3 regions of the Phyllobacterium sp. LjRoot231 genome follow, and region 3 is predicted to be linked to each of the others. Evidence: riboswitches for the same ligand, from Rfam matches in the RefSeq annotation. Region 3 holds a riboswitch; each other region holds the start of a gene.

Region 1 (7,923 bases), 930 kb from region 3:
GCTGAATCCCTCCTCGGCAGGGCGTCCCGTCAAGCCCAGAACCGACAGAACCGCAATGGTCAGGCACAGCTGCACGAGCGTCAGCGAGACCGCTCGCGCAATGTCGAAATCGAAATGCAGCGACTGGTAGATCGCGACCTCAAGCGTGGTCGCCCGTGGTCCTCCGCCGAGCGTCAAGACGACGGTAAAGGACGTGATGCACAGCATGAAAATCAGCCCGGCAATGCCGGAAAGGTTGCGCAGGATCACTGGCCACTCGATCAGCCGGAACCGTGCCCATCCCCCCATGCCAAGTTGTGAGGAGAGTTTCCAATAGTCTTCCGGAATGGAATCGAGGCTCGAAAGGATAAGCCGTGTTGCCAGCGGCAGGTTGAAGAACACGTGTGCGATAAGGATGCCGGTCAGGCCGTAAATATTGGGAGTGACGTCCAGCCCGAGCCAATCGAAAAAAGCAGCAAGCAGACCATTGCGGCCATAGATGCTGGTGACGCCGAGCACGGCGACGAGGGCAGGCAGAGCAAGGGGCAGAGCGAAAAGCCGCAGGATCATGGCGCGTCCGGGGAAGGCCGGATGCGCATGCAGCGCGCGGGCGAGCGGAATGGCGAATGCCACCGAAAGCAGCATTGAGAGCAGCGCCTGCAGCAATGTGAAGCGGGTAATCCGCCACAGATAGCTGTCGAAGGCCGCGAAACCTTCCATGCTGCCGCTTAGCGCCTCGATAGCAAGACTGAGCAAAGCGCCCCCCGCAAGCAGGGCAAGAAAGGCGAGGGCGAGAGCCCCCGCCAATGGCTTCAAGGCGGTCAAAGCGCTACAGGCTCATGGCCGACAACCATTCGTCGATCCAGACCTTCCGATTCTTGGCCACTTCCTCCGGCGAAAAGATCAGGGTCTTTGCCGGCTTCACCAACGTGTCGAAGGCAGGGTTGAGTGGTCCGCTTGTCTTTGCCGCCGGAAACATCCAGTTGTTTTCGGGAATGGTGTCCTGAAACGATGTGCCGGTCATGAATGTCAGGAACTGGGCCGAAAGTGGATTTTTGGCGCCATTGGCGGTTTGCGCGGCCACTTCGACCTGCAGGTAGTGCCCCTCTTCGAATGCAGCGGCCTTGTAGCGATCGGTTTTCTCGGCGATCAGATGATAGGCAGGCGAGGTCGTATAGGAAAGAACCAGCGGTGCTTCGCCCTTGGTGAACAGGCCGTAGGCTTCCGACCAGCCCGGAGTCACTGTCAGAACGCGATCTTTCAGCTTGGCCCAGGCTTCGCCGGTCTTGTCGCCATAGACGGCCTTCACCCAGAGCAGGAGGCCAAGTCCCGGCGTCGAGGTGCGAGGGTCTTCGATAACGATCTTCTGTTTTGGATCGCCCTCGACCAATTGCTTCAGGCTCGCGGGCGGATTCTTGAGTTTTTCCGTATCGTAGATCACAGCGAAATAGCCGTAGTCGTAAGGAACGAAAGTATCGTCCTTGTAACCCCCCGGAATGTTGATCGCACTTGTGTCGATCCCGTGTGGGGCGAACAGTCCGGTTTCCTTCGCCTCATAGGTCAGGTTGGTATCGAGGCCGAGTACGACGTCCGCTTTGGTCGATGCACCTTCAAGCTTGAGGCGGTTAAGCAGAGCGACGCCATCGGTGACGGCGACGAAGTCCACGGTGCAATTGCATTGCTTTTGGAAAGCTTCCTTGACCTTTGGCCCTGGACCCCATTCGGCAGTGAAGCTTTCATAGGTATAGACGGTCAGTTTGCCATCGGCTTTTGCCGGTCCGGCAAGCGCAAGCGCGAGAACGCTCGCCATGCTCACAGATTTCAGAATAATGTCGAATGGCCGCATCGGCGCCTCCTAGAGTTAAAATTCAAAAGGATTGGTGCGCCGGCTACATGCCGCGTCTAATCCCTCCGCCGGTACAAACCGGATCAGGTTCCGCGGGTTGGCAGGATTTTTCCTGAAGCCTCTCAGCCGATCCTTGCGAATTGGCACCCCGTTAGAGCATTGCAAAGATTAGAGATAAAGCCTTGGCCGTGCAAGCAACATGCCTCGTCGGCCGAGCGACATGTTTTCCCGTTGCCACGCCCTCATCTGAGTCTGGCCATCGAATGATGGTGGGAAAGCCGGGCGGTCGTCGAAGCGCGTCTTGGTAGAATAAAAATGCGATCCGAAGACCGCCCGTCCGGCGTTTTTTGATCCCGTCCGTTCCGCGTCGGAAACGCCAGCGGCCAGGACTGCGCCCAGCCAATCTGCCGCCCTCACAGTGCTCGTCCAGCACGCACCGGCCTTAGTACCGGCAGGGGAACCCTTGGACAGAACTTCCCCGGACGGCGGGTCCGTTACCCGCCATCGGAGGCGCCGATCCTCTCCCCACTTCGAACGGCTCCGGAAGCAGTTCCCCATGGAAAGGACGCCGTTAGAATAAGTGATGTTTGGAGGGTGTGGATAAGTCGCCACGATTATTTTTGATCTGGAGGGCTCGCCGCGACGGCGCCGCCCCTTGCCCTCCCCCTTGTGAGGAGGGAGGCTGCGCAGCAGCAGGGAGGGGTTCTTTATCCAGGCGCATCTATCTCCCCGCCCTCACGCATGCTATGGGCGAAACATGAGCAAATTCGTTCTTCTTCTTGGCGGAACCGTCCACGTCACTGACCGTCTCCTGCGTCTTGTCGCCGGCGCGCGGGTGCTTGCAGCCGATGGCGGGATTGCGCATGCCGAATCGCTCGGGCTTGACCCAGAACTCTGGCTTGGCGATTTCGATTCGACCTCACCGGAACTCGACGCGTTATATGCCCACGTGCCGCGCGTTGTATTTCCAGCGGCCAAGGACATGACCGATGGCGAACTTGCCCTGAACGAAGCTTACCGCTTGGGTGCAACCGAGGTCATTCTGTGCGGTGCATTTGGCGGTCCGCGTACCGATCACGCGCTGCTGCATCTGACCATGGCGACGGCTCACGCGGCTGAAGGGCGAAAGCTTGTTCTCTCCAGCGGTTATGAGGAGGCACATCCTCTGGTTGCGGGCTCCTATGACTTCGATTTTGCCGATGGAACGCTCTTCAGCATTGTTGCATTTTCGCAATTACACGGACTTTTTATCCATGGCGCGCGCTGGCCGCTGGAAAATGTGGAACTTTCTTTCGGTTCATCGCTTACGGTGTCGAATGCCGTGCGTGGGAATCTCCACGTGTCACTTCATTCGGGTAAAGCGATCCTGATTGCTGCGACGCAAATCGCCTAACGCTTGTAAAATAAAGCGGAAAGTGTAATTGTTGGCACACAGCATTGGGGACGCAAGCTGGTGAGTTTGGTTTTAAAACGGAGAGGTCTTCCATGTTGAAAAGTTTGTCTACGATTGCAGTTGCGGGGCTTTTAGCGCTCTCGGTTGCCGGTTGCACGACCAGCGATCAGCGCGTAGCCGGTTATGGCGTCGGTGGTGCTGCACTGGGTGCGCTGGCCGGTGGCGCAATCACGGGTAGTGGCCGTGGTGCCCTCGCAGGTGCCGCGATCGGTGGTGCCAGTGGTGCCCTGGTGGGCGCTGCAACCAACAACAACAGTGGCGGCCGCTATTGCACTTACGAAAATCGCTATGGTGAACGCTACCGCGCGCCGTGCCGTCGCTACTAATCAGCTTACGATCCGAGAACGACATACAGGCCGGCTTACCGGCCTGTATCGTTTTGAAGGTTGCAGATGTTAAGCGAAGGCGCTGCGATCTTTCTTCTGCCGCATTACCAAAGCAGGGTTTGTGGCGTTCTATTTGATGTGAGAGGATTTTTAAGATGACAATTCGTTTGACCGCAATTGCGGTTTCCGCGCTTCTGGCCATGTCTCTAGCCGGTTGCGCAACCAGTGAGCAAAATCAACGTGCCGGGACGGGCGCTTTGATCGGTGGCGGCGTTGGTGCGCTGGCCGGCCAGGCTCTTGGACATGATACAAAGAGCACTGTAGTTGGTGCAGCAGGCGGCGCACTTCTTGGTGCAGTCATTGGTACAGCCACGACGCCCAAGGGCCAGAGTGGCAACTACTGCCGTTACCAGCGGCGTGATGGATCGATTTACGAGGCCCCGTGCGAAGGCACTGGCGGCGGCGGCGGCGGATACTGATCGCAACCGACTGATTTAAATCCAGCAGGCCGGAAATTCCGGCCTGTTTTGCTTCATGTCATTTGACAGCGGCGACAATCTCGCCGACAAGCACGGCGACCTTCGATCGTGGCTTCATTTTCCAGAACTGTAAACGTGCATGGCTCCCCCTCTTCTCCGTCTTGACCAGATAGCGCTGACATTTGGCGGCACACCGCTCTTGAGCGACGCGGCCATTTCCGTCAGCGAAAACGACCGCATTGCGCTGGTCGGCCGCAACGGATCGGGTAAATCCACACTGCTGAAAATTGCCGCCGGGTTTATCGCACCGACCGATGGCGAAGTGTTCAAGCACCCGGGGGTGACCGTGCGCTATCTGGCGCAGGCTCCCGATATGGACGGCTTTGCCAATGTGCGCGCCTATGTCGAGGCGGGTCTTGGACCGGCCGACGATCTCTACCGCGTCAGCTACCTGCTGGAACATCTCGGCCTGACGGGCGAGGAAGAGCCCGACAATCTTTCCGGTGGCGAAACGCGGCGTGCCGCCTTGGCCAAGGTGCTGGCGCCACAACCCGACATTCTATTGCTCGACGAGCCGACGAACCATCTGGATCTGACAACGATTGAGTGGCTGGAAGGCGAATTGCGCCAGATACGTTCTGCGATCGTGGTCATTTCGCATGACAGGCGCTTCCTGGAGAATGTCAGCCGCTCGACCATCTGGCTGGATCGCGGCGTGACGAAGCGTCTCGATCAGGGCTTCGGCGCTTTCGAGGAATGGCGCGACAAGGTTCTCGAAGAGGAAGAGCGCGATCTGCACAAGCTAGGGCGTCAGATCGTACGGGAAGAGCACTGGCTGCGCTATGGCGTGACGGCGCGGCGCAAGCGCAATATGCGACGTCTGGGCGATCTGCAGTCCATGCGCAGTGAGTTCCGCAATCACCGCGGCGCTCAAGGCAAGGCCGTGCTGAAAGCCAGCGATGCAAGAGAGTCCGGCAAGCTCGTCATAGAGGCGGAGCATCTCGTCAAAGCCTATGGCGATCTGGTGCTGGTCAATGATTTCTCGACGCGGATCCAGCGCGGAAACTGCGTCGGCTTTGTCGGGCCCAACGGTGCGGGCAAGACGACATTGTTGTCGATGCTGACCGGGGTGCTTGCGCCAGACAGCGGGTTTGTCAAGCTCGGTACCAATCTCGAGATCGCCATCCTCGACCAGAAGCGAGACAGTCTCAACCTCGAACAGACACTGTCCGATTATCTGACCGACGGGCGCGGCGAAAACGTCATCGTCAATGGCGAGCAGCGCCATGTTGCCTCCTATATGAAGGACTTTCTGTTCCAGCCAGAGCAACTGCGCACGCCCATTCGCGAGCTTTCCGGCGGTGAAAGGGCGCGGCTCATGCTGGCACGGGTTCTTGCGCGGCCGGCCAATTTGCTGGTGCTCGATGAGCCGACCAATGATCTAGACATGGAAACGCTCGATCTGTTGCAGGAACTGGTAGCCGGCTTTGCCGGAACCGTGCTCCTCGTCAGCCATGATCGCGATTTCCTCGACCGGACAGTGACGTCTGTCATTGCGCCTGAAGGTGATGGGCGTTGGCTGGAATATGCCGGCGGCTACACAGACATGCTGGCACAACGTAAGGAAGCTGCGCTGGCAACGCGCAAGGAGTTGAAGAGCGCCAAGCCGCAATCTGGTGGCTCAGCCGACAAGGCTCAGGTGCAGCGCGAGGAAAAACGCAAGCTTTCCTACAAGCAGAAATTCGCGCTTGAAACCCTGCCGGGAAAGATTGAAGCACTGCACGGCGAGATTGCTACGCTTGAGGAGAAACTGGCAGATCCTGAACTGTTCGCCAAGAACGCCGCATCGTTTAACAAGACGGTCGAAGAAATCGGAAAGAAGCGCCACAGCCTCGAAACCTACGAGCACGAGTGGCTGGAGCTCGAAATGCTGCGCGAAGAGATTGAAGGCTAATTCGCCTTTGGCGCGAGCTTGGTTGCCAGCGTCTCGATGCGGGTCGTCACTTCGGACAGCACGCCGGTGATCGCCGCGTCATTGTTGTCAGCCTTGGCCAAGGCCTCGTCACGACCCTTGCGGAGCGCTTCCGCTTCGTTTTCGAGACCCTTGACCCGCATCTGCAATTCGCTGAGTTCGTCCATGACCATGATGCCGGCCATGACCGTCAGACGCAAATCGCCGATCTCGCCAAATGATGATTTCAGATGTGTGACATAGCGGTCGAAACGTTCGGCAAGGCCGGTCAGGTGTTGTTCCTGGCCTTCGTCGCAAGCCATTCTGTAGGCTTTGCCGTCGATCGTAACTGTTACAGTGGCCATGGTTAGTCTCTTTCAGGTTTATCGATCAAGAACGGTGCGGATGGATTCCATCGCAGCCACGAGGCGGCGCGATACTTCCTTGTTGGCCGCTTCCAGACGCTCGGCCCGACCTTCCGATGCGTCGAGTTCCTGGGCAAGCTTGCGCCGGTCCATGTTCATGCGCTGCACTTCTTCTTCGGCCTCGGCAAAATCGCCTTCATGCTCGAGACGCACGTCAACCGCATCCTCCAGGGACGCCAAAGCTTTTACCAGTCTTTCAAGAACCTGTTTGAGGGTGGCTTCCGATGCCATTTCAACACTTCCCCATGTGTCAATCTTTTTAAACGAATCGCAAAAAGAAGAACAGCTTATCTTGGAGAGTCTAAGGGTTACATCAACGCCGCGTCAATCAATCCGAGCAGTCATGGTTCGGTCATGCACCGATAATAATCTCTTGCGACGAAAGACCCGTTTGTCGATGGGGCCAATTTGCCTTAGGTTTTATTGACTCCCTGAAGACACCTGCTATGTGTCGCGTGCCTTTTGGATATTGTCTGACCGGCGTCCAGAGACGGCATCTCCTTTCCTCTTTGAAAGACGGTGAACATGACCAATTCTGAAAAATCCAACCAAATGGCCAATGCAATCCGCTTCCTTTCGGCGGATGCTGTGGAAAAAGCCAATTCTGGCCATCCTGGTCTTCCCATGGGCGCAGCCGATATTGCGACCGTCCTTTTCACCCGCTTCCTCAAATTTGATCCGAAAGCACCGCACTGGCCCGACCGCGACCGTTTCGTGCTTTCCGCCGGTCACGGCTCGATGCTGCTCTATTCGCTGCTGTATCTGACCGGCTACGAAGACATCACCATCGACGAGATCAAGAACTTCCGCCAACTCGGATCGCGCACCGCAGGTCATCCTGAATACGGTCATGCCGCCGGTATCGAAACGACAACCGGCCCGCTCGGTCAGGGCCTTGCCAACTCCGTAGGCATGGCGCTTTCCGAACGCATCATGAATGCGCATTTCGGCGATGAGCTGGTCGATCACCATACCTATGTCATCGTTGGCGATGGCTGTTTGATGGAAGGCATCAGCCAGGAAGCGATTGCACTTGCTGGTCACCTCAAGCTGAACAAGCTCATTGTCTTCTGGGACCACAATAATATTTCCATCGACGGCCCGGTTTCACTGGCGGACAATACCGATCAATGCGCCCGCGTCGAAGCCTCGGGCTGGAATTCCATAAGCATTGACGGCCATGATCAGGATGCGATTGCCGCTGCGATCGAAAAGGCGCAAAAGTCAGACAAGCCGACGCTGATCGCCTGCAAGACGACGATCGGCTTTGGTGCCCCGACCAAGGCTGGCACCAACAAGGTTCACGGTTCGCCGCTTGGCGCCGAAGAACTTGCCGGCGCACGCAAGGCACTTGGCTGGACGGCGGAGCCTTTCGTCGTGCCTGCGGACATTCTTGACGCGTGGCGTCTTGCCGGTCTGCGTTCCGCCAAGGAACATCAAGCCTGGGACGAGCGTCTCGCGGCT
Region 2 (7,923 bases), 2.1 Mb from region 3:
ATCACCGATGAACAGCTTAACATTATCGCGACGGGCTTGAGCGAACTTCCATACAGGCTCGCTGCTCCCGTATTTGCCGCGATCAATGCGCAGATAAACGAAGCTCAAGCAAAAGTGGCGGCTGTCAGACCGGACGGAGAATGACGGATAGCTGATATGGGTCTAGGGTGCTGGTATCGTATTCCAGCATTTCCCATCCTTCGCGATTGAAGAATTTCAGGTCGATCGAGGCATCACCATAGGAACCGTCAGACCACGAATGCGGCAAGAACGCAAAGCCGTGGTTCTTATGGTCGGCCTCGGCTTGAATTATTTGTTCCGGGGTAGCCGTCCCCCAAGGCAACCGCCAGAATTCAATAGGGCGGATGGTGAGGACATAGAGACCGTCAGACTTAATGACCTTGCGAACCGCCCTGAGCGCGGCCGTCGCTGCTTCCTCTGATAGATGCGTAAACACCGAAAAAGATATCGCGAGGTCAAAGCGTGTTCCATCAACGGGCAGATCAACCGGGATCGGCTCACTCAATACCAGATGACCAGGAACCCCCGCCTTAGTTGAGTGCTCCAGTGCCTGAGGCCAAGGGTCAAGGCCCCACAGATTATCAGGGTTAGTGAAATACAGCATGGAGCGGATGTTGCGGCCATATCCAACACCGAGATCAAGAATCGTCGCGCCCTTGATGGTGCGGTTTGTATGGCGCGCGATGGCGGTTTCAACGACCCTCGCGAACGCTGCGGTCTGCGCGAACAATGTGACACCGGTCGCGCCTGTCATTCCGAGCTGAACATCCTCGGGTGCCATACGAGGTAGCACCTTTGACAGATGCGGATACGTTTCGTTGGGCATAGAGATCATCAGAAGCCCGAAATCCTCCAAACTGAGTTTCCGCAACGTTGTGAGAATTTCGGGTAGCGGCTTGCCATGAAAGGCGAACGACTCAGCCTTGTTGATGATTTCGTTTGTGAAAGAAAATAAAGTCATACCCACTACCCCCAGAACTGACCCGCTGATATTTCGCCAGCACGTTACATATTGGAAAGTCTGGCGCAACCCCTCTACCCTCTTGTCAGTTGACCGTTGTGGCTTCGCGCTATTCTCGGGGCATCTTCAAAGAGGTGCACCATGGCTCGTGAAACCCTACCTGCAGCGCTACAACTCCTGTTCGGAGATGAGGGCGGATACTCCAACAGCAAATCAGACAGCGGCGGCCCGACGAAATACGGCATCACGCACAAAACGTTGGCCGCCGATCGCGGCGTTGCATCGGTTAGCGCCGAGCAGGTGATGGCAATGACACTGAAAGAAGCGACGGATATTTATCGCAAATCGTACTGGTCACAATCGGGTGGCGATCTTTTGCCGATCGGGCTCGACTATGCGGTCTTCGACTTCGGGGTTAACAGTGGACCGGCCACGGCCGTCAAAAAACTCCAGGACGTTCTAGGTATTGCGCAAGATGGGATCATCGGCGTTGCGACTGTTTCTGCTGTCAGCTCGTACAAAGGCGGACTGCGCAAATTGATCGTGGATTATTGCAACCGCCGCATGAAATACCTTCAATCGCTTGGCGGAAAGACGGGATTTTCCGCTAACGGCCGTGGCTGGACTATTCGTGTGACCGGCGTAGATCCGAAGGGCCAGTGGAAGTCAACGCCTGGTGTCGTCGGAAACGCGCTTTCCCTTGTAGCAAAAGAGCCGGCCTGGCCAACTGCCGTTCCGGATCCGGCCGGATCCGCCAAAGCCAGCCAGAAAGATCTGTCCATAGTTGAGACGATCAAGAAGCCGGAGGCGTGGGGGCCTGCAGCTGGATTGCTCACAGCATTGACCGGCCTCGCAGCTGGCACCGGCCCTGTGCAGTGGGCTTTGGGCGCAGTGATGGTTCTTGGTGTCGGCTATGGCATTTATCGCCTGGTGCAGCGCGATCGGGAGAGCGCTTGATGCTCTCCGCTCTCAAGTATTGGCAAATAGGGGTGGGCGCAGTCCTGGGCGCGCTGCTCTCTGCAGGGCCGGTGTACCTCTATGGGACAAGCCAGGGTCGCCAGCAAAGCGCCGTGGCGGCCGTGAAAGAAACTGCGAAGGCCTATCAGGAAAGGGCAACCACCGATGAAAAAATACATTCTCTGGATCCTGTTGCCCTTTGTGTTGAGCTTGGCGGCCTGCGGGACGAATGTGCCGCCCAGCTGCGCGGGATGGAAGAAGATCCCGATCAAGCCGGTGACGGCGGTTTACCTGGCCGGAAATGATGTTCCAGCTGGGCAGGGTATCGCCTCGCATAATAGCTTTGGCAAAACGAGAGAGTGCTGGTGATGGTGGACGTTCGCACACAAAATATCGCTGACAGTGTTTTGCTTAGGGCAATCGCGAGGGTGTCAATGGCGCTCGCAATTCCTCTTATCTCTTCGATCGTCTATCTTGGATCCGGATGGCTCAATAATAAATTTGATACCCAGGAGAAAACGGCGGAGCAGGCTGTGTTGATGCAGACGAGCCGGATCGATCGTATCGAGACAACCGCGACCACGGCAATCGAGCAATCCGCGAAGGTCAATGAGCGGTTGATGGTGGTCGAAACTAAGCAGGTGACGGCCGATGCGACGGCGGCAAATTTTCAGAAAGACACCTTGATCCGGCTCGATCGCCTGCAGGACAGTATGGTCAGCATGTCCAATGCGATCGCGGCGTTGACGGCAACGATGCAGGCGCGCGAGGATTACGATCGCCGCAAAATCAATCCTCCATAAACCATGGGAAAAACCGCTGATTTCCTATTGCTTTCCCACGGACCCCCACTATAAGCGATTGAAAAGGTTAAGGGTGGCGAAAACTCTTAATCAGCGGGTCGTAGGTTCGATCCCTACTGTGCCCACCATTCTTTTGAAAAAAGGGCCGCATGGCCCTTTTTTCATGCCTGCAAAAGCTAGAGGAGATTTTCCATGAGCATTCGCCGTATTGAAGTTGGTCCGCGCATGAGCCAAGCCGTTATCCACGGCAACACCGTCTACCTGGCCGGTCAGGTGGGCGGTCCGGGCAAGAGCGTGACCGAGCAGACCAAGGATGTTCTGGCTTCGATCGATCGCCTGCTCAAGGAAGCCGGTTCCGACAAGTCCAAGCTGTTGCAAGCCATTATCTGGCTCGACGACATGAAGGACTTCGGCGAGATGAATGCCGTGTGGGATGCTTGGGTCGATCCGGCAAACACTCCGGCACGCGCGACCGGCGAAGCCAAGCTCGCAACGCCGGAATATAAGGTCGAAATCATCATCACGGCTGCAATCTGAGATCATCTCTGATTCGGCGTACGTCGCGCGAATTTCGCTGCTGGCGACAGAACACAAAATCATGCTGCCCACGTCAGCAGAATAGTTGGCGTGGTGGCATACTCAAGTAAATTGCTTGAGCGCACTGGATTTTTGGCACGGAAATGAATAGAGTCCGCGCTTCTCCGGATTGCCGTAGTGGCAATTCTTCAAACGCTTGTCTGATTGTGGTCAATCGTCTCTCCGCAAGACGAGGCAAGCATGGGTAAGGAAAACGATTGCAAGTTCTCGTTCGTGATAACAATGTTGAACAGGCCCTACGGGTCCTGAAGAAGAAGATGCAGCGGGAAGGTCTCTTCCGCGAAATGAAGGCGCGCCAGGCTTTTGAAAAGCCATCCGAGCGCCGTGTCCGTGAAAAAGCAGAAGCCGTTAGCCGTGCCCGCAAGGCTGCACGCAAGCAGGCTCAGCGTGAAGGCCTGTTGCCAGGTCCGAAGAAAAAAGAACGCGTTGCCCGCCCAGCCGGTAATAACGGCAGCGATTTCAGCAGATAGTCCGTGACCGGCCCGTCCGGTCATTTATAAACGCGACAGAACCCGCATGGTGCAGGCCGTAGCGGGTTTCGTTTTGAAGACCTTTCGATAACTTCACTCTGATGGCCATCTGATGCGATTTTCTGCGCTTGCCTAGGCTCACGGACCAAAAAGTCCGCTGCGCTCCGGTTCTCGCAAACCCCACCAGCTGACTCATCAGACTGAATTCTCGAAAGTCTCGGCGCCGAGAGAATCCGACTTTGGCCGGTTACCAAAAGGTGCCTTCTTGTGCAGTGCGGCAACGACTCCCTATTCATACGGTCACAAGATTCATCTGTATGGAGACGCGTTGAATGGCACTCAAACTCAACATCATCATCGCCAGCACGCGGCCGGGCCGCGGTGGTCCGGCAGTTGCAAACTGGTTCAATGAATTTGCCAAGCAAGATGGGCGGTTTGAACCTGTCCTCATCGACCTTGTCGACGTTAACCTGCCGATCCTCGATGAGCCGAACCATCCCAAGATGATGAAGTATGAACATGCCCACACGAAGAAGTGGAGCGCGATCATCGATTCTGCTGATGCTTATGTCTTCGTCACGCCGGAATATGACTACAACGCCCCGCCGTCTTTGATCAACGCGCTGGTTTATCTGTCGAATGAATGGAGCTACAAGCCCGCGGGCTTCGTCAGCTATGGCGGCGTATCGGGCGGATTGCGTTCGGTCGAATCGGTAAAGGGTTTGGTTGCCGGCTTGCACATGGTGCCGATTCCAGAGGGTGTTCCCGTGCCGACCTACAGGCAATTCATCAATGACGAAGGCGTGTTCGAGCCCAATGATCTGATGGCAACCGGCGCAACGACCATGCTGACCGAATTGCTCAAGTGGGCGACGGCTCTCAAACCTTTGCACACGTCGTGATCTATCGACCCGCTTGACAACTGCGTCGCCAGCGGGTCACATAAACTCATTCACCAGGGGAGTCCCGACAAGGGGCTGAGATACTGCTGGCTTTTGCAGCGCAGTGACCCGTTGAACCTGATCCAGTTCATACTGGCGTAGGGACGGTGCAAAAGTCTTCGCATAGAGTGTCTTGGCACTCGGTCTCTACTCAGACTCGCGAACTCCTTTCATCCTTCCGGCACAGAACTGGGTTTCCATGCAAAAAAGCAAAGGAACCTGATGATGACCGTATTTGATCCAACTGTTTCAAGCACCCCACCCGTTTCGGCAGGACCGCTGCCTGCGTCGACCAAAATATACAAAACCGGACACATTCATCCCGATATCCGCGTGCCCATGCGCGAAATCGCCGTTCACCCGACTGCCGGTGAGCCCAACGTCACGGTTTATGATTCCTCTGGTCCGTACAGCGATCCTTCGGCAGAAATCGATATTGCCAGGGGTATCCCGCGTGTTCGCGAAAGCTGGCTCGCCGCGCAGGGCGATACCCATTCCTATGACGGTCGCCGTGTCATCCCGGCGGACAATGGCTTTGCCACGGGCGAACGGCTGACACCCGAATTTCCTATCCGCAACAATCCGTTGAAGGCAAGGGACGGCAAGGCTGTCACCCAGCTTGCTTATGCAAGGGCTGGCATTATCACGCGGGAAATGGAGTATGCCGCGATCCGCGAAAATCTGGGCCGGGAGAGTGCAACGAATGGTGTCTTGCGCGACGGCGAATCGTTCGGTGCATCAATCCCCGATCATGTGACACCGGAATTCGTCCGCGAAGAGATAGCGCGGGGACGGGCGATCATTCCAGCCAATATCAATCATCCCGAGCTTGAGCCGATGATCATCGGCCGTAATTTCCTGGTCAAGATCAACGCCAATATCGGCAATTCCGCAGTGACTTCCTCCATGGCCGAGGAAGTGGAAAAGATGGTCTGGGCCACGCGCTGGGGCGCGGATACGGTGATGGATCTCTCCACCGGGCGCAATATTCACAATATACGCGAATGGATTATCCGGAATTCGCCGGTGCCGATCGGTACGGTGCCGCTCTATCAGGCACTGGAAAAGGTTGATGGTATTGCTGAAGACCTCACATGGGAGGTTTATCGCGACACGCTGATCGAACAAGCCGAGCAGGGCGTGGATTATTTCACGATTCATGCGGGTGTGCGGCTGCATTGTATACCGCTGACGGTGAACCGTGTGACCGGCATCGTATCGCGCGGTGGTTCGATCATGGCGAAGTGGTGCCTGCATCACCATCGCGAAAGCTTCCTCTATGAGCATTTCGAGGAGATCTGCGATATTTGCCGAGCCTACGATGTAAGCTTTTCGCTGGGCGATGGTCTGCGTCCGGGCTCGATCGCCGATGCCAATGACGCGGCGCAGTTTGCTGAACTCGAAACCTTGGGCGAACTCACCCAGATTGCCTGGGCCAAGGATTGCCAGGTGATGATCGAGGGTCCCGGCCACGTACCGATGCACAAGATCAAAGAGAATATGGACAAGCAGCTCGCGGTTTGCGGCGAGGCGCCATTCTATACGCTTGGACCACTCACCACGGATATTGCGCCTGGTTATGATCACATCACGTCCGGGATCGGTGCCGCGATGATCGGCTGGTTTGGAACGGCGATGCTTTGCTATGTGACGCCGAAAGAACATCTCGGTTTGCCCAATCGTGATGATGTCAAAGTCGGCGTGATCACCTACAAGATTGCAGCCCACGCCGCCGATCTCGCCAAGGGCCATCCAGCAGCGCAGCTTCGCGATGATGCCCTGTCACGGGCGCGTTTCGAGTTTCGCTGGGAGGACCAGTTCAACCTGTCGCTCGACCCGGAAACGGCGCGTCTCTACCATGATGAGACACTGCCCAAGGAAGCGCACAAGGTGGCGCATTTCTGCTCGATGTGCGGACCCAAATTCTGCTCCATGCGCATCTCCCACGACATCCGTGCCGAGGCGCAAAAGGAAGGCATGGCTGCCATGGCGGAGAAATTTCGCGAGGGTGGCAATCTCTACATGCCGCTGAACAATGGTGCCTGAAGGAATGAACGTTCTCGTACAGGGCGCCGGTGTCGCCGGTCTGTCGGTCGCCCATGAATTGACGTCACGCGGCGCGCGCGTGACGGTGCTTGAACCACAGCAGGGCAGCCGCTCGGCGGCATCCTGGTTTGCAGGGGGTATGCTTGCGCCTTATTGCGAGCGGGAAAGCGCGGAGCAGCCTGTTGTCGAACTGGGCTTGGGCGCGGCGGATTGGTGGGAAGCAGCGCTGCCCGGTTCGGTGACACGCAATGGTACGCTGGTTTTGGCTCCATCACGCGACATTAAGGAGCTTGAACGGTTCGGATCGCGAACGTCTGGCTTTGAATGGGCTGGAGAGGAGACCATTGCAGCATTGGAGCCCGATCTGGCTGGGTGCTTCCGCAAGGGGCTATTCTTTGAGGAGGAAGCGCATCTTGATCCGCGCCACGTGTTGATCAGTCTAGCGGCAAGGCTGGCGGCCGCCGGCGTCGTGTTCGAAACCGATTTGGCGCAGACAGCGGCGGTTGGCTTTGATTGGACCGTTCAGTCCACGGGCTATTCCACCCAGGATCAAGCCATACGCGGCGTGCGCGGTGAAATGCTGATCTTGCGCACGTCCGATATCTCCTTGTCACGCCCTGTCCGGCTCGTTCATCCGCGCTTTCCCATCTATATCGTGCCGAGGTCCGACCATGTCTTCATGGTGGGTGCAACGATGATCGAAAGCGACTCGATCGGTCCGATCACCGCACGCTCGATGATGGAATTGCTGAACGCGGCCTATAGCCTGCACCCTGCCTTCGGTGAAGCAGAGATTGTCGAAACAGGGGTGGGAATTCGTCCCGCCTATCCGGACAATCTGCCGCGTGTCGTCCGCGAGGGCAACACCATCAGCATCAACGGGCTTTACAGGCACGGTTTTCTGCTGGCGCCGGCCATGGCCATGCAAGCGGCGGACATGATTTTGAATGAAAGGAGCGCAAGCCAATGAAACTGCTGGTCAATGGAGAACCGCACGATGTGTCGGCGCAATCGCTCGATGCTTTGCTTGCCGAACTGGAATTCGAAGGCGAATGGCTGGCGACGGCATTGAACGGTGAACTCGTGCGGTCACCGGAACGTCAGACTTGTCGCCTGAACGAGGGCGA
Region 3 (7,923 bases):
AATTCGACAGGATGCGCGCTACACCGGCCGGCAGGTAGTGGTAGAGCACATCCACCTGGATATGCCGCGAGACACGCACGCACATGACCGAGCCGAGAAATACCACGCCGATCAGGCAATTGATGGCGATCTCCTCGGTCCAGGCATAGCTGTCGTTCATGATGTAGCGCGTGAAGAACTGCAGAAAGACGCATCCCGTCATCAGCCAGAAGATGATAAGCGTCAGCCAGTCTTCAATTGCGTAATCCTCAACATTTGCCACAGGCGCCGCTTCCTCGAAGGAATGGGCGATTTCCTCGGCGGTGATCTGTGTGTGAACTTCATTTGACATCGGGTGTCTCCGGTCGTCAGGCGTCATCGGGATGATGTGGCCGGGCAGATGCCCGGCCAGCATCATTCATTCCTTGATAGCGCGAATGGCTTCCCAGTCGGACTTCTCGTAGCCGAAGTCCTCGAACTTCACCTTTTCCACGACATTCTTTTCGAAGTCGGTCTTGTCGACGTCCGTGACGTTCAGACCGCGCTCTTTGAAGCTGGAGACCAACGCCTTTTCTTTGTCCTCGATGATCTTCGTCGTCTTTTCGGCTGCCTCCTGCATCACCTCGCCGAAGATTTTCTTGTCTTCATCGGAAAGGCTGGACCAGAGCTGCTTGGAGACCACCGTATTGAGATGATCGACGATATGGCCGGTCAAGATGATGTTCTTTTGCACTTCGAAGAACTTCTTGGCCTCGATAGTGGTCAGCGGGTTTTCCTGCGCCTCGACCGTGCCGTTCTGCAGCGCGAGATAGACTTCGGCAAAGGCGATCGGCGTCGTATTGGCGCCGCAGGCACGCGGCATGGCGAGATAAGCGGGCACGTCCGGCACACGGATTTTCAGGCCCTGCATATCCGAGCACTTGGCGATGGGCTTGTTGGATGTGGTCTGGCGGGTACCGTAATAGCTGACGGCGGCGATATGATTGCCGGTCTTTTCTTCGTAGCCCGCAGCAAGACGCTTGAACACGTCGCTCTTCGTATAGGCAATCAGATGTTCCGGTCCGCGGAAGATATAGGGGAAATACGTAACGCCGATCGGTTTGAAATCACGGGCGGCAAAGCTCGAACCGGAAATGATGATATCGACCGTGCCGAGCTTCAATCCCTGGTTGATGTCGGCTTCCTTGCCCAGTTGCGATGCCGGGAAAACGTCGATCTTGTAGCGGCCATTGGTACGCTTGGCGATTTCTTCGGCTGCCCAGACGGATTCCGTATGGAATGGCTCCGAGGTTTCGTACACATGCGCCCACTTCAGCGTGGTCTGCGCCTGCGCCGCAACGGCCGATAGTGCGAGAGCGGCAACCGCCCCCAGTATTGTCGTCAGTTTGATCTTCACGTCATTCTCCTCCCAGATTGAATTCAGACCTTGGTACTTCTGCTCCGGCCTCCCGCAGGATGGCCCCTCTCACTTTCCAGTTCCTCATCGAAGCTTCTGGAAAATCTCAACTGCGATTGCATCAGGTGAAACTGCATCGCTGATTTGGCACGCGCCGGATCGCCTGAAGCGATGGCATCGCGTATGGCCCTATGTTCCTCGAATGCCTCCCGCCATGAGGCGGGGCTTTCGAAATAGCTGGCCAGTTTCTCGAAATAGGGTGTCATGCGCTGATCGAAGAGCTCGCCGACAAAGCGGTTGAGCGCTGAGTTTTCGATGATACCCGCAATCGTCGTGTGAAATGTCCGGTCGAGCGCAATGGATGTAAGCGGATTATTGAATGTTTGCGCCATCCTGGTCAGGACCGCGTCCATGGCCTCAATATGATCCGGCGTCACGACCTTCGCGGCTTCTTCGGCGATAGCGCATTCGATGAGCGAACGCGCCCGCAGGAGTTCGAACGGCCCCTCCAGGTCTTCGGCAGGCGCCAGGACGGGTTTTTCACGTTGCCGTGTAACGTAAATACCGGAGCCCATGCGGATATGGACAAACCCTTCGACCTCGAGCGCAATCAGTGCTTCACGGATGGTCGGACGGGAAACGCCAAGCTTTTCGGCAAGTTCGCGCTCACCGGGCAGCCGCTCGCCAACGGCAAACTCGCCGTTCTCGATCAGCGTGCGGATCTGGTCTGCCACTTGCCGGTAGAGCCGGCGTGGCTGAATGGTTGCGAACATTGATCCTCCCCGCACGGCTCTCCCTTTCCGCACCCGACTGGTAAACTGGCCTTACCAATATACAACTGATACATTGGTATATATGTTGGAGTCAAGGCGGTCGATCACGCTGGGACCTTCCCTCACTGTAACAACCTGCAATGGAAAGTGATTGCCCCATCCCCCTGCGAACAAGCTATGAGAAGTCGACATCTGCCTCGTCCTATCGGTGACAAATGCTGCTTGATATTCGATTGCCGCGCGCCTTCGCCTGCCTGAGCCTTGCTTTGGTACTCGGCGCCTGCACGACAGCCGACCCGAAATTGCCCAGTGCAGCATCCATCCCACTTCCCGAGCCGTCCCCTCGTCTAGCCAGCACTGAAGTAAAACCAGGGCCGAAATCCTCGGACAAATCCGTCGATGGGCTGATCTCGAAATATTCCGTCGCCTATGCCGTTCCGGAATCGCTGGTGCGCCGCGTCGTCCAGCGCGAAAGCAGGTTCAACCCCGCAGCCCGCAACGGTCCCTATTGGGGCCTGATGCAGATGCTGCCGGCCACGGCGCGTGGCATGGGGCATGGCGGCAGCGCCAAGGAACTGCTCGATGCCGAGACCAACCTAAAATATGGCGTGAAATATCTGGCGGGTGCCTACAAGGTCGCCGACTACAATCCCGATCAGGCTGTGCGGCTCTATTCGCGCGGCTATTACTTTCAGGCCAAGCGCAAGGGCATGCTGGACGTCCTGGAACCAGCCTCTACGCCCGCCGAGCCCGCTCCTGTAGTTGCCGCCGCCCTCACTCCCGCTCAAACCACGACCGCACCTGCGCCAATGATGCAAACGACCGCGATTACCGCACCCGCGCAGCTTGCCTACGCCGACGAGCGGGTCGTGCTTCCCTCCACGGTTCCTCTGCCGTTCGAGCGGCCCGAGCTGATGACCACGGTCACGCCGCCCACCAGCGGTGGAAATGGTGCACCGGTCCGCGTCCCTGCCCCACTTTGAGCGTTTCGGCCGCGGCAATTGCCGCTGTCAGATAATCCTTCGCATCACCCACAGCCTCACGTAAACCCAGGCCTTTGGCTAATCCGGCGGCAATCGCCGCCGCCAGCGTGCAGCCAGTTCCGTGATCATGTTTCGTTATGATACGAGGGCTTGAAAAACGCTGCATCGTCACCCCATCGAACAGCAGATCCGTGCTCATCTCGGCTTTCGCATGGCCGCCTTTGATCAGCACAGATGAAGGCCCAAGCGCGAGCAATTTCTCTGCCTGCCGGGCCATCTGCGCTTCGTCCTCGGCGATAGACTCACCCGTCAGCAATGCCGCTTCCGGCAGATTGGGTGTCAGCACCAGGGCGCGCGGCAGAAGAAGCTGCCGCAATGCTTCAATAGACTCTGGCTGCAACAGGCGGTCGCCCGATGTCGCGACCATAACCGGGTCCAGCACCACCCTGCGGTTCCAGTGCTCCAGCGCGTCGGCGATTGTCTCGATCGTCTCGACCACGCCGACCATCCCGATTTTGATCGCCTGCACGTCGATATCCGACAGGACAGCATCGATCTGCGCGCGGACAATGCCAGGCGAAAGGTTTTCGATGGCGGTCACCCCGCGTGTATTCTGCGCGGTGATCGCCGTCAAAACGCTTGTGCCATAAACGCCAAGCGCCGAGAACGTCTTCAAATCAGCCTGGATGCCAGCCCCGCCGCCGCTGTCGGAGCCGGCAATGGTCAATGCGATTGCGGTCATGCCCGTTCCTTCAGCGAGGCATCGACTGCCGCCAGCAATGCAGCGGTCGCGCCTTGCGGATCTCCCTGCCGGAAGATCGCCGAAATCACCGCCACACCATCGGCTCCGGCAGCAATGGCAGGCGGCGTTCGCGCAAGATCGATGCCTGCGATTGCGCCGATCGGCAGGTCTGGCTTCACCTTGCGAATGATCGGCGCCAGACGGCTGAACCCTTCGAAGCCGATAGGTTCGAGATTGTGCTTGGCCGGTGTTTCGAACAGGCCGCCGATGCAGGCATAGTCGATATCGGCCTCGATGGCCGCTTGAGCATCGGCCTCGTTCTTGACCGTCAGGCCGATGATCGCGTGCGGTCCGAGCAGCCGGCGCGCATCCGCCACAAGCATGTCCTTGCGGCCGACATGCACGCCCTCGACGCCAGCGGCAAGCGCCACATCGATACGGTCATTGACCACAAGTGGCACGCCTGTTCCCTTCAGCGCCGCATGGACAGCTCGTGCCCGTTCGACCATAAGGCGCGTCGGCGAGTTCTTGTCACGGTACTGGATGATCGTTGCGCCACCTCGCGCCGCAGCAAGGGCAAGCTGCCCCAGATCCTTGCCGCCTCCGATAGCATCGAAATCGACAATGGCATTCAGCCGGTAATCTACTTTTGGCATTTTTTCTCTCTTTGAGTGGGCGTTTGCATTTGTGATTGTCACGGTAGCTCGACAGCGATGTCTTCGATCTTGGCCACGTTCTTGATCAGCCCGGCATCGTGCATGAAGACCCCGAACCGCTCGTAGCGGCCGCGATCGAGCGCCGCCGGACGCTTGGCAAAGCGCGGCAGCGTATCGATCCAGGCCTGTTTGTTCAGCGGATTATCGAGGTCCGGATAGGCCTTGATGAACAGCTGCCAGGATTCATCCGGATGATTGGTCAGATAGATTGCCCCCTTCTCCACCGCGCCGAGAAAGCGCTTCAGCCGATCGTCCTTCAGCAAATCCGGATGGGTGACGAAAATCAGTTCGTCATAGGGCGGTACGCCATGTTCTTCCGGAAAGAAGGCGAGGCCCTTGTGTCCTTCCTGCGCCATCTGCGTCAGCTCGAAATTGCGATAGGCGCCGACCGTCGCATCCACCTGCCTGGAAATCAGCGAGGTGGAGAGGGCAAAGTTGACATTGATCAACTCGACATCCTTGGTCGACAGGCCCTCCGCTTTCAACATGGCGCCCAGCATCGCGTCTTCGAAGCCGGCGACCGAGAAGCCAACCTTCTTGCCTTTCAAATCCTTCAAACTTTTGATTGGCCCGTCGGCAAGCGTCATCACCGTATTGAGCGGCGTTTCGACAAGCGTTCCGAATCGCACCAGCGGCAGGCCCTCATCATGGTCGAGAAAAAGGGTCGGCTGATAATGGATGGCGATGTCCGCCTGCTTCGCCGCAACCAGCCGTGGCGGCGCTGCCGGGTCAGCGGGCGGGATCAGCTCGACATCGAGACCGGCGTCGGCGAAGTAACCCTTCTCTTTAGCGATGACCAGCGGTGCATGGTCGGGATTGACGAACCATTCCAGAAGCACAGTCAGCTTGTCGGCCGCCATGGCCTGGCCGGCCATGGCGGAGCCGAAGACAGCGAGGCCTATCATGAACATCAGAGAGCGAATACGAAACATCGAAGATCCTTTTCTGTGCAATAAGTCATTGAACTGGTTCATCCTTCGCGCGCCCATGGTGTCAGCCGCTTCGCCAGCGCATCGACGAGGAAGCGCACGACAATGGTCAGCGTTGCGAGGATGATGAGGGCGGCGAATAGCGTGTCCGTCTGCATGCGGGCATTGGCCTGCAGCATGACAAAGCCAAGGCCGCGCGAAGAACCCACCCATTCACCGATGACGGCGCCGATTGGCGCGAAGACGGCAGCCACGCGCAAGCCGGACCCAAGGCCTGGCAAGGCGCTGGGTACGCGTACGAGGAACAGTGTCGCGAGCGGTGATGCCTGCGTCAGCGCTGCCGCGTCGAGCAGATCCTGATTGGTGCGCTGCAGGCCATCGGCGAAGGCCGAGGCGACGGGAAAGAAGATGATCAGGCTGGCCATGACGACCTTGGAGGCAAGGCCAAAGCCGAACCACAGGACCAGCAGCGGTGCGATGGCAAAAACCGGTAGTGCCTGCAACACCAGCATGAGCGGCCAGACGATTTGCCGGAAGCCCGGCACAGCACTGACGAGAAGCGCAGTGAGGATGCCGGCCAGCGCACCGAACATCAGCCCAAGAATGATTTCGACCAAGGTGATTGCCGCATTTGTCAGCAGATAGTGCTGCTCTTCGACCAGTGTGGCGATCACCGTCAATGGCCCCGGCAGGATGAAACGCGGCGGCGCCATCACCCAGACGATCACTTGCCAGCACAGGACCACGGCCAGCAAAGCTGTGGCTATCTGCAGAACCAGACGCATGGCGCTGTTCACGCCACTACAGTTTTTGCGGGAGGTATTTCGGGGCAACGGGCACAGTCTGGACTCCATCATGAATGGTTGGAGATCCGGATATGTGCGAAGACAAGGTTTGGGGTGCGCGAAGAAGGCTCAATTCCCGTTCCTACGCCGGCATAACCCGGATCAGGTTCAAGGGTCCAGCTCGACGCTATCTCAGCACTGTACAGTGCCCCCCTCGGAATGAAGTCATGATGGAGCGGCGCAAGGACAAAGTCAATTGCGCCGCCGGATTGTTATCCAGTTAGTGAGTCAGACGAACAAGTTCACCATCGACCGATTTGCATTCGGATTTTACCCTATACAGAAAGTCCGGCTCAACGACGTTGGAAGGGCTGCCACCATCTTCCCACCAATGTTCGTGCTCCTTCTGATCGCAATCCAACAGGTTGTCGAGCGGATTTCCAGAGGTAGTCGTCAATCGTTTTCCATCGACAAACAGGTTATTATAGGTGCTGGGATCATTGGTGCGTAGCGTCGAATTATACGCCGCGTCTGCGGACTTCGTGCTTGTCTTGCACACGACCTTGTTCGTTGTCGATGTATTCCTATAGCCGACATCACAACCGTCATTCTTAATGTCCATCTGCAAGTACAACGAATTCTTGTCATATTCCCCAAGGTCGTATTTTGTCGCAACTGATATCGGCGGATTGGTCACGCCGGAACCAAGACCGCCCGCGCCGTTGTGATCCGCTGCAGTGTAGGTGATCGTACCAACCACAAACTTCTGGCCGTTCCTTTTGACAACAATCGAGACACGTTTAAACCAGTAGCCCGTAACTTTATCTATAGTGATAGTGGCGCTGGATGGTTTCAGCGGCGCCAATGCTATAGAAGTGACCTCGATTGGAAGCGAGTCCTTGTTCAACACACGCATGAACGTTGTATTGGTTTGGCCACCGAGTGTGACGGTCACTTGCTGCTTTTCCGCCTTGAAATTGATCGTAACAGCATTCGCAGCTTCTTCGCCCAGATTAGCTTTGAGGTAGGCGCGCGCAAGCGCTTCCGCGGCTGCCGAGTTTGGGCCGGTAAAGATCGAAGCGCCGGCCAGCGCAGCGGCATCGGCAGCGTTCTGCAATTTCGAACGTTCATTGCTCGCGACGCTATAATCGACCGCAAGCCCGGTCATGCCCATAAGGGGTACGAGCAGCAATCCGAAGGTCACCGCAGTTGCCCCGCTGCTATCTTTCAGGAATTTTGTAAATTTTTTCATTGGCCCACTCCGTCGTTACGTGGACCTTTGAATCTCCGGCGTAAATTCCTGCTTAGTAAATTCATTCACATTTTCACGATCATGCTCCGGCAGCACGAATTGCGCGAAATCGTTGCTGGAATGGTAAAAAACAGATGAATATCGTTAACGCTCGGGCTGAATATCCGGCCGCACGAAGCCTTGGCTCGCGACAAGCAGATTACGCGTGTATTCCTGTGTGACCTTGCGTTTTGCTAGTTCGGAAGCGGTGAGGCGCTCCACCTCCGCACCGTTCTGCATGACCATCAGCCGGTCGCACATGTGGGTGACGACGGCGAGGTCATGGCTGACCATGAGAAACGTGAGCTTGCGGTCGCGTCGAATCTGTT

Evidence for each region. Region 3 has a riboswitch for thiamine pyrophosphate ahead of ACSQ3H_RS00995 (ABC transporter permease). Riboswitches for the same ligand answer to the same signal wherever they lie in the genome.
Region 1: it holds a riboswitch for thiamine pyrophosphate, as region 3 does, so the genes downstream of both, thiB (thiamine ABC transporter substrate binding subunit) here and ACSQ3H_RS00995 (ABC transporter permease) in region 3, are expected to answer to the same signal.
Region 2: it holds a riboswitch for thiamine pyrophosphate, as region 3 does, so the genes downstream of both, thiC (phosphomethylpyrimidine synthase ThiC) here and ACSQ3H_RS00995 (ABC transporter permease) in region 3, are expected to answer to the same signal.

Annotation. Positions count from the first base shown of each region.
Region 1 covers NZ_CAXUQT020000001.1:1,124,624-1,132,546, forward strand. Annotated here, with positions in the region: gene thiP (thiamine/thiamine pyrophosphate ABC transporter permease) at 1-804, opposite strand, end outside; gene thiB (thiamine ABC transporter substrate binding subunit) at 809-1,789, opposite strand; TPP riboswitch at 1,869-1,986, opposite strand; gene ACSQ3H_RS05405 (thiamine diphosphokinase) at 2,583-3,218, shown strand; gene ACSQ3H_RS05410 (glycine zipper domain-containing protein) at 3,311-3,604, shown strand; gene ACSQ3H_RS05415 (glycine zipper 2TM domain-containing protein) at 3,760-4,083, shown strand; gene ACSQ3H_RS05420 (ABC-F family ATP-binding cassette domain-containing protein) at 4,223-6,037, shown strand; gene ACSQ3H_RS05425 (cell division protein ZapA) at 6,034-6,399, opposite strand; gene ACSQ3H_RS05430 (DUF4164 domain-containing protein) at 6,418-6,690, opposite strand; gene tkt (transketolase) at 6,985-7,923, shown strand, end outside.
Region 2 covers NZ_CAXUQT020000001.1:2,316,981-2,324,903, forward strand. Annotated here, with positions in the region: gene ACSQ3H_RS11365 (hypothetical protein) at 1-144, shown strand, start outside; gene ACSQ3H_RS11370 (class I SAM-dependent methyltransferase) at 125-982, opposite strand; gene ACSQ3H_RS11375 (glycoside hydrolase family 108 protein) at 1,124-1,939, shown strand; gene ACSQ3H_RS11380 (hypothetical protein) at 1,939-2,244, shown strand; gene ACSQ3H_RS11385 (hypothetical protein) at 2,374-2,742, shown strand; gene ACSQ3H_RS11390 (RidA family protein) at 2,935-3,279, shown strand; gene rpsU (30S ribosomal protein S21) at 3,537-3,809, shown strand; gene ACSQ3H_RS11400 (NADPH-dependent FMN reductase) at 4,142-4,711, shown strand; TPP riboswitch at 4,757-4,873, shown strand; gene thiC (phosphomethylpyrimidine synthase ThiC) at 4,973-6,796, shown strand; gene thiO (glycine oxidase ThiO) at 6,801-7,766, shown strand; gene thiS (sulfur carrier protein ThiS) at 7,763-7,923, shown strand, end outside.
Region 3 covers NZ_CAXUQT020000001.1:197,552-205,474, forward strand. Annotated here, with positions in the region: gene ACSQ3H_RS00960 (TRAP transporter small permease) at 1-331, opposite strand, end outside; gene ACSQ3H_RS00965 (sialic acid TRAP transporter substrate-binding protein SiaP) at 398-1,375, opposite strand; gene ACSQ3H_RS00970 (FadR/GntR family transcriptional regulator) at 1,399-2,148, opposite strand; gene ACSQ3H_RS00975 (transglycosylase SLT domain-containing protein) at 2,364-3,131, shown strand; gene thiD (bifunctional hydroxymethylpyrimidine kinase/phosphomethylpyrimidine kinase) at 3,073-3,873, opposite strand; gene thiE (thiamine phosphate synthase) at 3,870-4,529, opposite strand; gene ACSQ3H_RS00990 (ABC transporter substrate-binding protein) at 4,568-5,494, opposite strand; gene ACSQ3H_RS00995 (ABC transporter permease) at 5,560-6,303, opposite strand; TPP riboswitch at 6,426-6,528, opposite strand; gene ACSQ3H_RS01000 (TadE/TadG family type IV pilus assembly protein) at 6,584-7,555, opposite strand; gene ACSQ3H_RS01005 (ABC transporter ATP-binding protein) at 7,700-7,923, opposite strand, start outside.